DNA from 2 places in the Streptomyces sp. NPDC087440 genome. Region 1 is predicted to be linked to the other one. Evidence: riboswitches for the same ligand, from Rfam matches in the RefSeq annotation. Region 1 holds a riboswitch; the other holds the start of a gene.

What was found. A riboswitch is a leader RNA that binds a small molecule or an ion and turns the genes downstream of it on or off. The one in region 1 is predicted to bind cobalamin.
Region 2: linked by a shared signal. The riboswitch ahead of ACIO3O_RS12020 (ribonucleoside-diphosphate reductase subunit alpha) and the one ahead of ACIO3O_RS38545 (cobalamin biosynthesis protein) in region 1 are both predicted to bind cobalamin.

What each region holds. Positions count from the first base shown of each region.
Region 1 is NZ_JBIUXN010000030.1:6,233-11,995, forward strand. It holds gene ACIO3O_RS38535 (putative cobaltochelatase) at 1-264, opposite strand, end outside; partial or broken gene ACIO3O_RS38540 (cobyric acid synthase) at 406-2,174, opposite strand; gene ACIO3O_RS38545 (cobalamin biosynthesis protein) at 2,171-3,121, opposite strand; cobalamin riboswitch at 3,191-3,330, opposite strand; gene ACIO3O_RS38550 (hypothetical protein) at 3,483-3,704, opposite strand; gene ACIO3O_RS38555 (anion permease) at 3,718-4,983, opposite strand; gene ACIO3O_RS38560 (lysozyme) at 5,151-5,763, opposite strand, start outside.
Region 2 is NZ_JBIUXN010000004.1:206,170-211,932, reverse strand. It holds gene ACIO3O_RS12030 (Scr1 family TA system antitoxin-like transcriptional regulator) at 1-388, opposite strand, end outside; gene ACIO3O_RS12025 (ribonucleotide-diphosphate reductase subunit beta) at 519-1,535, opposite strand; gene ACIO3O_RS12020 (ribonucleoside-diphosphate reductase subunit alpha) at 1,535-3,934, opposite strand; cobalamin riboswitch at 4,077-4,218, opposite strand; gene ACIO3O_RS12015 (GNAT family N-acetyltransferase) at 4,301-4,801, opposite strand; gene ACIO3O_RS12010 (YbdD/YjiX family protein) at 4,903-5,148, opposite strand; gene ACIO3O_RS12005 (carbon starvation CstA family protein) at 5,145-5,763, opposite strand, start outside.

The DNA.
Region 1 (5,763 bases):
GCGCGGCACGCCGTCGCCGGGCTCGTGGGGGGCGTCGGGACACGCCGGGTCGGGGGCTGTCGGGTCGCAGGAGAACCGGCAGCCCTCCACCACGTGCACCTGCGGCATCAGGGCCGCGAGCGCGCGGACGGCGGTGGACTTGGCCGTTCCCTTCTCGCCGCGGACGAGGACGCCGCCGACGGCGGGGGACACGGCGTTGAGGAGCAGGCCGAGGCGGAGGTCGTCCTGGCCGACGATCGCGGTAAAGGGGTAAGGCGTACTCATACGGTCTCCATCGTCATCGTGATCCTCATCGTCATTCCGGTCCCGTCCCGCTGGGGGCCGCTCGGCTTGCTGCGGCTGGGCCTCGTTCTGTGCCGTGCCCGGCACCTCGGTTGCCTGCGGCGCTGCCCCAGTCCCGCCCCTTCACCTAAAGCGCTTGGCCGCGCGGCTTGTGGGTGGTTGCTCGCGCAGTTCCCCGCGCCCCTGATGGCATGCCCTCCGGGCAGCCATCCCCCCAGCCCCCTTGGGCGGCGGGGCCGCCCCCCGGGGGCGGGACGGGCGGGCAAGGGGGCGGCCCCTCCCGCTCCCGGCCCAGCCCGGTGCCGCCCCTGGCCCAGCCGCAGCCCCGGCCGCACCCCTCACAGGGCCCGCACCCCCGGCGGGACAAAGGGCAGCCCCACCGGCGCGCCCGACTCGATGAGCCGCCACAGCCCCTCCGTGTCCGCATGCTCCTCGATCAGATCGCCCAGCCGGTCCAGCTGCTCCTCGCGCAACCCCTCGAAGCTCGTGTCCGGAGCGGGCACGAACCGCCGCCCGGAGGCGACGGCCACCTCCCGCAGGAAGGCCCGCCGGAAACCGTCGCTCTCCAGCGACCCGTGCCAATGGGTGCCCCAGACCGCGCCCACCCGGCACCCGTCCAGGAAGGCTTCCCCGCCCAGGACCTCCGCCACCCCGTGGTGGATCTCGTAGCCCTCGACGGTCTCCCCGAGCGCCGACCCCACCGGCCGGGCCAGGGTCTTCTCGCGGGCGAACCGCACCCGTACCGGCAGCAGGCCCAGCCCCTCGACCAGCCCGGCCCTCGACTCGACCTCGTCCTCGATCAGCTCGCCCAGCAGCTGGAAGCCGCCGCAGATGCCCAGCACCGGGAGACCGGCAGCGGCCCGCCGCGCCAGCGCGTCGGCCAGGCCGCGCTCCCGCAGCCACTCCAGCGCGCGGACCGTCCCCCGCGTCCCCGGCACGACCACCAGGTCCGCGTCGGCCAGCTCCTCGGCCCGGTCCACGAAGCGCACGACCACACCCGGCTCGGCGGCCAGTGCGTCCACATCCGTGAAGTTCGACATCAGCGGCACCGCGCACACCGCGACCCGCAGCACGTCCTCGCCCACCGGCGGCGCCACCACCGACTCGCGGACCGCACCCCGCAGGGACACCCGCAGGCCGTCCTCCTCGTCGATGCCCAGGCCGTGCGCGAAGGGCAGCACGCCGTACGTCTTGCGGCCGGTCAGGTCCTCCAGCATGTCGAGGCCGGGCTCCAACAGCGACACATCACCCCGGAACTTGTTCACCACGTACCCCGCGACCAGCCGCTGGTCCTCCTCCGCCAGCAGCGCCGTCGTGCCGAAGAAGGAGGCGAAGACCCCGCCCCGGTCGATGTCGCCGACCACGACCACCGGGAAGTCGGCGGCCCGCGCGATGCCCATGTTGACGATGTCCGTGCGGCGGAGGTTGATCTCGGCGGGGCTGCCGGCCCCCTCGCAGATCACCGCGTCGTACTGGCTCCGCAGCTCCGCCAGGCACTCCGTGACCGTCCCGAGCAGCGCCTCCCGGTGCCCGCCCTGAACACCCTTCCCGTACGTCTTCCCGCCCGCCGTGCCGAAGAAGCCGCGCGCGCTCATCTCGCCCACCGGCTTGCCGAGCAGCACCACCTGGCTGGACTTGTCGCTGCCGGGCTTGAGGAGGACCGGGTTCATGAGCGCGGTCGGCTCGACGCGTGCGGCCTGCGCCTGCATGGCCTGGGCGCGGCCGATCTCCGCGCCCTCACGCGTCACGAAGGAGTTCAGGGACATGTTCTGCGCCTTGAACGGGGCGACCTTCACCCCCTGGCGCACCAGCCACCGGCAGATCCCCGCCGTGACGACGCTCTTGCCCGCGTCCGAAGTGGTCCCCGCGACCAGCAGTCCGCCGCCGCTCATGCGTTACGTCCTTTCGCGTACGAAAACGCCAGCCGCCCCGCCGCACACGCGGCCAGCGCCAGCACACCCACCCGGCGCGACAGCCGCACCGCACGTTCGATGTCGGGCACGTCCACCGGACGCCCCGTCTCCCCGTTCAGCACCGCCCGGTGCTCCACCCGCCCCGCGTACGACAGCGTGCCGCCGAGCCGCACGCCCAGCGCGCCCGCGAAGGACGCCTCGACGGGGCCCGCGTTGGGGCTCGGGTGCGCGGCGGCGTCGGCGCGCCAGGCGGCCAGAGCGCCCCGTGAGTCGTCCCCGGCCAGCACCGCGAGCGCCGCGGTGAGCCGTGCGCCGGGCCAGCCCGCGACGTCGTCGAGACGGGCCGAGGCCCACCCGTACCGGCGATAGCGCGCCGACTTGTGCCCGACCATCGCGTCCAGCGTGTTCACCGCCCGGAACGCGACCAGCCCGGGCACGCCCCCGACCGCACCCCACACCAGCGCGCCCACCACGGCGTCCGACGTGTTCTCGGCGACCGACTCGACCACGGCCCGCGCCATCTGCTGCCCGTCCAGCGCCTGCGGGTCGCGCCCGCACAGGTGGGGGAGGCGTTCGCGGGCCAGTTCCAGGTCACCGGCGGCCAGCGCCCCGCCGATCGCCCGGGCCTCGCGCCCCAGCGACGTACCCCCGACGACGGACCAGGTGACGGCACCGGTCAACGCGACGGAGGCGGCGGGGGAGCGGCGCAGGAGACGGGAGGCGACGGCGGCGGCTCCGGCGGCCCCGCCCACGCAGAGCAGGGTGTGCAGTGCGCCGCGCGCCCGGTCGTCCTGCCACAGGGCCTTCTCGACGGTGGAGGCGGCACGTCCGAAGAGGGCGACCGGATGTCCCCGGCGCGGGTCCCCGAACACGGCGTCGCAGGCCATCCCGAGGGCGGCGCCGACCGCGAACGCGTACGGGGGCATGACAACGGAACCGCGTGTACCGCAGCCGGGCATGGCGACGTGTCCTTAACTCAGGGTCCGCGCCCTGGTTCGAGGTGACGAGCGGCTGGGAGTTCCTGGCTTCGGCGCGACCCTTCTCGGATCGACCGTGACAGTGGCGGGACCGCGCCGGATTCGCACCGGCTTCCTCTCCATGCCGCCGTATTGGCTCCGGCAGTCCACCACGCCCCGCGAACACCCGTCAACCTGGGGTTGACCTGCGGCAGTCCGGTGTGCGGAGGCCCACACGGGGCGGGCAGGGGGCGCACGCGAAACCGCCCCGCGCACGGGGCGCGGGGCGGTTCGAAGGGGGTGCGGGTCGGGTGACGGGCGGGTGTGCGCGTCAGGCGACGATCAGGAAGATCCCGTACGCCACCGCCGCCGCGCACAGCGCGAAGCAGGCGTACGCGCCGGTGCGGGCCATCGGGGCGGAGCCGCCCGAGGCGGCGGCCGCGGTCTGCTTGGAGAGGCCCACGATGCCCAGGGTGAACAGGCCCACCAGGGCGACGGTGGCCACGAGGCTGACACCGAAGACGGTGCCGAGAGCTGCCCAGTCGATGTTCATGTCGCGTGTGTCCTTAGACCGATGCGGCCGGGCGGACCGGGTCGGCGGTGGGGGAGTGGAGGGTGGTCTTCAGATCACCGGTGGCCGAGTACGTGGCCTCGCTCGGGAAGACACCGGCCGGGGGCGGGGTGACCGCGGCGATGGCCGTGGTGACGACGCCCGCGGGCTCGGCGGCGGCAGCCGTCTCGTCGAGGTCGTCGGCGGTGACCGGCTTGCGGCGCGACAGCGCCCAGATCGCGGCGGACCCGGCCACCAGCAGGATCGCGACGACGGTGACGCCCCACGTGCCCTGACCGGTGAGGAACTCGGCGGCCGCGGCGACCGCGCCCGCGGCGGGCAGGGTCAGACCCCACGCCACGAACATCCGGGTCGCGGTCGACCAGCGGACCACGCCGCCCTTGCGGCCCAGGCCCGCGCCCATCACGGAGCCGGAGCAGACCTGCGTGGTGGAGAGGGAGAAACCGAGGTGCGAGGAGGCCAGGATGACCGTCGCGGCGCCGGTCTGGGCGGCGAAGCCCTGCGGCGGACGCAGGTCCGTGAGGCCCTTGCCCATGGTGCGGATGATGCGCCAGCCGCCGAGGTAGGTGCCGAGCGCGATGGCGACACCGGCCGAGACGATGACCCACATCGGGGGGTTGGCGCCGGGGGCCAGCACGTTGCCGGTGACCAGGGCCAGGGTGATGACACCCATGGTCTTCTGCGCGTCGTTGGTGCCGTGCGCCAGCGAGACGAGACCGGCGGAGGCGATCTGGCCCGCCCGGTAGCCCTTGGCGGTGGCCTTCTCGTCGGTCTTGCTCGCCAGCTTGAAGGTGAGCTTCGTGGCGAGGTACGCGGCGATGCCGGCGACGATCGGCGCGGCGATCGCGGGCAGCAGCACCTTGGTGATGACGACGCTGCCGTTGACGCCGGAGGCGCCCACCGACATCAGGGTGGCGCCGATGAGGCCGCCGAAGAGTGCGTGGGAGGAACTGGACGGCAGGCCGATCAGCCAGGTCAACAGGTTCCAGAGGATCGCGCCGACCAGCGCCGCGAAGATCACTTCTGTCGTGATGCCGCTCTCGTTGATGAGCCCGCCGGAGATCGTCTTGGCGACCTCCACGGAGAGGAAGGCACCAACGAGGTTGAGCACGGCGGACATGGCCACCGCCGTCTTGGGCTTGAGTGCGCCGGTCGAGATGGTGGTCGCCATCGCGTTGGCAGTGTCGTGGAAACCGTTCGTGAAATCGAACACGAGAGCGGTCACGATCACGATTCCGAGAAGGAGCGTGATGTGTTCCATTTACCCAGGCAATCGTTTGAGGTCAGTGGCCGTTGGAACGTAAGCAACCTGAGTGAACGGAAGATGAACTGGATGGGGCATCACGGTGACCCGAAACGCCGCACCGCCGTTCCGCTTTTCACCGGAACGGCGGTGCGGGCGGGTTCTCCCTAGGGGCGCCCGGGGCGTCAACGCCGGGTGAAGGCGCTCAGCCTGCCGTGCGACCCGTTGAAGAGATTCTGGTCACCCGGAAGTGAACCCCGGCCGTTGTCGAACTGCCAGATCGTCCAGTACGACCAGCCCGCGGGCAGCGGACCCGGCGAGGTGCTGTAGCGCGCCAGCCACAGCGCGTGGTTCCGGCCGAAGGCGGTGCTGCGGCCGGTGCAGTCGTTCCACCAGAGCGTGGTCGTGTAGATCACTGGGCGGCGGCCGGTCCTGCGGCGCACCTCGTCGCTGAAGGACGCGATCCACCGCCGCATCTGGGCGGGGGTGAGGCCGTAGCACTTGTTCTTCTTGTTGATCTTCTTGTACGGGTTGTTCTCCAGGTCGACGGCGGGCGGCAGCGTCTTCCCGTCGTTCCGCCAACCCCCTCCGTTGCGTACGAAGTGGGCGGCCTGGACCCGGCCCGAGGACTGGTGCGGCAGGGCGAAGTGATACGCCCCGCGCTTGATGTCGGCCGCGCGGGAGCCGTTGTACTGCTGGGAGAAATAGGGGTTGCGGTAGGTGTGGGACTCGGTGGCCTTGACGTAGACGAAGGTCGCCCCCTTCTTCCTGGCCTTCCTCCAGTCCACGTTCTTCTGG
Region 2 (5,763 bases), on a different contig from region 1:
CGCGGAACACCGCCCGCATGTACCCCTCGGTCTGCAACAGGCCCGGGATCAGGGTGAGCCCGAACTCCCGGATCATGCAGGCCTGGGACTCCAACTCCCGTGCCGCCTCGAAGTGCTTGGCGACCTTCCGCTTCTTCGCGTCCGGAAGGAATCGTACGAACACCCCTCCCGTCTGGAGGATTTCGTCCAGGCGGCGTGCGTCGTTCAGCGAGGGAATGCGCCTCCCCGCCTCGATGTGCGCGATATGGCTTTGGGTCATGAAGGCCCGTGCGGCCAGCTCTTCCTGAGTGAGCCCCGCCTTTTCGCGGCGGGCCCTCAGCTCCCCTCCGTACGGGGTGGTGGCCTTGCGGGGCTGGGGCCTGGGCAGCGAAGAGGGGTCTGGTTGCATCTCAACTCCCTTGCAGGGGCGACGGGTTGCCCCCGCAAGATACGCCGAGGGCCCCCTCCCCGTAGGCGGAACGGATGCGTTCCACCCCATCCGGCGAGGGGGCCCTCAAGCGTGCGTACCGCAGTACGGCCTAGAAGTCGTCGTCGAAACCGACGGTGCCCTCGACGGCCACCTGGTACGCGGAGACCCGGCGCTCGAAGAAGTTCGTCAGCTCCTGGACGCCCTGGAGCTCCATGAAGGAGAACGGGTTGGAGGACCCGTACACCTTCGGGAAGCCGAGACGCTCCAGGCGCTGGTCGGCGACGCACTCCAGGTACTCGCGCATGGACTCGGTGTTCATGCCCGGCAGGCCCTCGCCGCACAGGTCGCGGCCGAACTGCAGCTCAGCGGCGACCGCTTCCTTCAGCATGTCGGTGACCTGCTGCTGGAGCTCGTCGTCGAAGAGCTCGGGCTCCTCCTTGCGGACGGTGTCCACGACCTCGAACGCGAAGTTCATGTGCATGGTCTCGTCACGGAACACCCAGTTCGTCCCCGTTGCGAGACCGTGCAGCAGGCCCCGCGAGCGGAACCAGTACACGTACGCGAAGGCGCCGTAGAAGAACAGGCCCTCGATGCACGCCGCGAAGCAGATCAGGTTGAGCAGGAAGCGGCGGCGGTCGGCCTTCGTCTCCAGGCGGTCGATCTTCTCGACCGAGTCCATCCACTTGAAGCAGAACTGCGCCTTCTCGCGGATGGAGGGGATCTCCTCGACCGCGTCGAAGGCCGCGGCGCGGTCCTCCGGGTCGGGGAGGTAGGTGTCCAGGAGCGTCAAGTAGAACTGGACGTGGACGGCTTCCTCGAAGAGCTGGCGGGAGAGGTAGAGCCGCGCCTCGGGGGAGTTGATGTGCTTGTAGAGCGTGAGCACCAGGTTGTTGGAGACGATCGAGTCGCCGGTCGCGAAGAAAGCGACGAGGCGGCCGATCATGTGCTGCTCGCCCGGGGTCAGCTTCGCGAGGTCCGCGACGTCCGAGTGGAGGTCGACCTCCTCGACGGTCCAGGTGTTCTTGATCGCGTCCCGGTAGCGCTCGTAGAAGTCCGGGTAGCGCATCGGGCGGAGGGTCAGCTCGAAGCCCGGGTCGAGGAGGTTCTTTTCGCTGTTGGTGCTCATTACTGGCAGGCCTCGCAGGACTCGGGGTTCTCAAGGGAGCAGGCGAGCGCTTCGGCGTCCGATACGTCCGTCACCTGCTGGGCGGGGAGGGTGGTGGGGGCCGGGGCCGCGGCGGACGCCTGCGAGCCGGCGGCGCGGGCGATCCGGGTGGCCGGGCGCGAGCGCAGGTAGTACGTCGTCTTCAGGCCCTTCTTCCAGGCGTACGCGTACATCGAGCTGAGCTTGCCGATGGTGGGCGTTTCCAGGAAGAGGTTGAGGGACTGGGACTGGTCGAGGTACGGGGTGCGGGCCGCCGCCATGTCGATCAGGCCGCGCTGCGGGATCTCCCAGGCGGTGCGGTAGAGGTCGCGGACCTCCTGCGGGATCCAGTTGAAGCCCTGGACCGAACCGGACGCGTCGCGCAGTGCCTCGCGGGTCTGGGCGTCCCAGACGCCGAGCTCCTTGAGGTCGCGCACCAGGTACGAGTTGACCTGGAGGAACTCGCCGGAGAGCGTCTCGCGCTTGAAGAGGTTGGAGACCTGCGGCTCGATGCACTCGTACACGCCCGCGATCGAGGCGATCGTGGCGGTCGGCGCGATGGCGAGGAGGAGCGAGTTGCGCATGCCGGTCTTGGCGACGCGGGCGCGCAGGGCGTCCCAGCGCTCCGGCCAGGTGGGCGTGACGCCGTAGTGGTCGGGGTGCAGGACGCCGCGCGCGGCGCGGGTCTTGTCCCAGGCGGGGAAGGTGCCCGCGCGCTCGGCGAGGTCGCAGGAGGCCTCGTACGCGGCGAGCATGATGCGCTCGGCGATACGAGTGGAGAGTGCGGCCGCCTCCGGGGAGTCGAACGGCAGCTTCAGCTTGAAGAAGACGTCCTGGAGGCCCATCGCGCCCAGGCCCACCGGGCGCCACGTGGAGTTGGACTTCCCGGCCTGCTCGGTCGGGTAGAAGTTGATGTCCACGACGCGGTCGAGGAAGGTGACGGCCGTGTGGACCGTCTTGTCCAGGCGGTCCCAGTCGATCTCGCCGCTGTCGAGGACGAAGGCGCCCATGTTGACCGAGCCGAGGTTGCAGACGGCCGTTTCGCCGTCGTTGGTGACCTCGAGGATCTCGGTGCACAGGTTGGAGGAGTGGACCGTGTGGCCGGGCTCCGCCGTCTGGTTGGCGGTGCGGTTGGAGGCGTCCTTGAACGTCATCCAGCCGTTGCCGGTCTGCGCGAGGGTGCGCATCATGCGGCCGTACAGCTCGCGGGCCGACATGGACTTCTTGGCGAGACCGGCGGCCTCCGCCTTGCGGTAGGCGGCGTCGAAGTCGTCGCCCCACAGGTCCACCAGCTCGGGGACGTCGGCGGGGGAGAAGAGGGACCACTGGCCGTCCTGGTCCACGCGGCGCATGAACTCGTCCGGGATCCAGTGGGCGAGGTTCAGGTTGTGGGTGCGGCGGGCGTCCTCGCCCGTGTTGTCGCGGAGCTCCAGGAACTCCTCGATGTCCGCGTGCCAGGTCTCCAGGTAGACCGCTGCGGCGCCCTTGCGGCGGCCGCCCTGGTTGACGGCCGCGACGGAGGCGTCGAGCGTCTTCAGGAACGGGACGATGCCGTTGGAGTGGCCGTTGGTGCCGCGGATCAGGGAGCCTCGGGCGCGGATGCGCGAGTACGAGAGGCCGATGCCGCCCGCGTGCTTGGAGAGGCGCGCGACCTGGTGGTAGCGGTCGTAGATGGAGTCCAGCTCGTCGAGAGGGGAGTCGAGGAGGTAGCAGGACGACATCTGCGGGTGGCGGGTGCCGGAGTTGAAGAGCGTCGGCGAGGACGGGAGGTAGTCCAGGCGGCTCATCAGCTGGTAGAGCGAGGCGACCTCGGCGAGAGCCCGCTCGCTGTCGTCCTCGGCCAGACCGGAGGCCACGCGCAGCATGAAGTGCTGCGGGGTCTCGATCACCTGGCGGGTGATGGGGTGGCGCAGGAGGTACCGGCTGTAGACCGTGCGCAGGCCGAAGTACTCGAAGCGGTTGTCGCCGTCGAGGTCGATCAGCTCGTCCAGCGCCGCCGCGTGCTTGGCGACGAAGTCGGCCGTGCGGTCCGCGATGAGCCCTTCGCGGTGACCGACGGAGACGGACTCGGAGAAGCAGCCCACACCCTGGGTGGCGGCTTCGTCCCGGATCGTCCGGGCGAGGAGGCGCGCGGCGAGGCGCGAGTAGGCGGGGTCCTCGGAGATGAGACCGGCGGCGGCCTCGGTGGCGAGCTCCCGGAGCTCGGCGGCGTCCGAGCGCGCGTTGCGCCCACGCAGGGCGGCGGCGGCGACCCGGCCGGGGTCGGTGTCGGTCAGGTCGGCGGTCAGGTCGGTCAGGGTGCGCAGCAGCGCGGTCCCGGGGGCGTCCTGACTGTCCTGACTCTGCTCGGCGATGGCCGGATCGACTGGCGCGATGGTCACGTGGGGGCTCTCCCTCGCTCGGCGCGGGGCCACGGGGAGGAGCGGGGGCGCGCGAGCACACGGCAGCCCGGAAAAGGGCGCACGTCGCCTGGCGTCCACCGGCCCATCCTCGGGGCCCGGACGTATCGGTATCCGGTTCGGTCGAGCCGGATGAGCCGTCGGCAGGTCCTCGGACTTGGCGGTGCGCAAATGCGCACATGACACACCGTTGCGGGACAGTTCCGGATTCTCACCGGATTCCCCTGCGGCGACAGCGAGGACGAGCATACATGTGGTGGGTGCCCGTTGGGGAACCCACCACATGTTGTGTCGCGTGGCGTAACACTTCACCGGCGGAAGCAGGCCGGAGGGCCCCGTGCATAGGGGCTAAAGCCCCAATTCGTACGTCAGCAGGCCCAGTCCGGGCAGCGGTTCCCAGTCCTTCTCGGGCGTTCGTACGAAGCCCAGACGCTCGTAGATCCGGTGCGCGCCGAGCATCGTCGGCTGGGTCGACATCACCAGCCGTACGACGCCTTCCTCGGCCCGTGCGCGGTCGATGCAGGCCCGTACGAGTGCCCCGCCCACGCCGAGGCCCCGCGCCGCGTGCGCGACCGCGAGCATGCGGAATTCGGCCTCGCCGGCGACGGCGATGTCCTGGAGGGGGCTGCCCTGGGGAGCATAGGTGACGGTGCCCAGCACCGTCCCGTCGGCGTCCACGGCGACCAGCAGCTCGGCCTTCTCGGCGCGGGAGGCGGCGTCGCGCAGGACCGGCAGGTAGGTGTCCTGCGCGCCGTGGGAGAGGAGGCCGTCGTCCAGGTAGGCGTGGGCGGTGATCTCGCCCACAGCGGTGTATTCGGCGGGTTCCGCGATGCGGATGCGCATGTCCATGCCCGGCAGTGTGCAACGGCGACGGCCCGGTGTCCCACCCCGTATCGAGGGGCGGGACACCGGGCCGTACGACAGCCGGCCGGACCGGCTCAGCAGCAGGCTCAGCAGCAGCGGAAGCCCTCGCGCGGGTCGCCCTCGCGGGCGTCGGTGCGGCTGCGCTCGAAGGCGCGGCGGGACATGACCGGGGCGTTCGGGTCGTGCGAGCGGGCGTGGGCGACGTAACGGTCGTACGTCGCCTCGCCCGTCAGCTCGCGCACGAACCACCGCAGCCGGGACAGCCGGTGCCGCCATGCTGCCGCGCTGCGCAGGGCTCCCGTGCTCACGTGCCGCAGTGCCCCGGTGCTCATACCGTGCTCTCCTCCTTCAGCGGGCGGCCGTCCGGGCCGAGGCCCGCGGCGGCCAGCTCGGCCTTCTCCTCCTTGGTGGCGAACAGCGAGGCCGGGGCGACGATCTTCGACTTCACGTACGCCGTCTCGCTGAGGGTGACCGCCGCCGGGTGGCGGATCGCCTTCAGGCAGGCGCGGCAGGCCTCGAAGAGGACGACCACGATCAGTACGGCGAAGAGGATCGAAAGGACGCCGTCCACCGTGGAGTTGGTGACGATGGTCTCCATCTGCTCCCGGTTCTTGGCGAGTCCGACCTTGTCGAGGCCCTTGTCGAGAGCGGTCTGGTAGACGTCGCGCTGGGCGAAGAAGCCGACCTTGGGGTCGTCGGAGAAGATCTTCTGCCAGCTCGCGGTGAGCGTGACCGCGACGTCCCACAGCAGCGGAACGGCCGTCACCCAGGCGTACTTGAGGCGTCCGGACTTGATCAGCAGCGTGGTGCAGACGGCGAGCGCGACGGCCGCGAGGAGCTGGTTGGCGATGCCGAACAGCGGGAAGAGCTGGTTGATGCCGCCCAGCGGGTCGTGCACGCCGACCCACAGGAAGTAGCCCCAGGCGATGACGACGATGGCGCTGGCG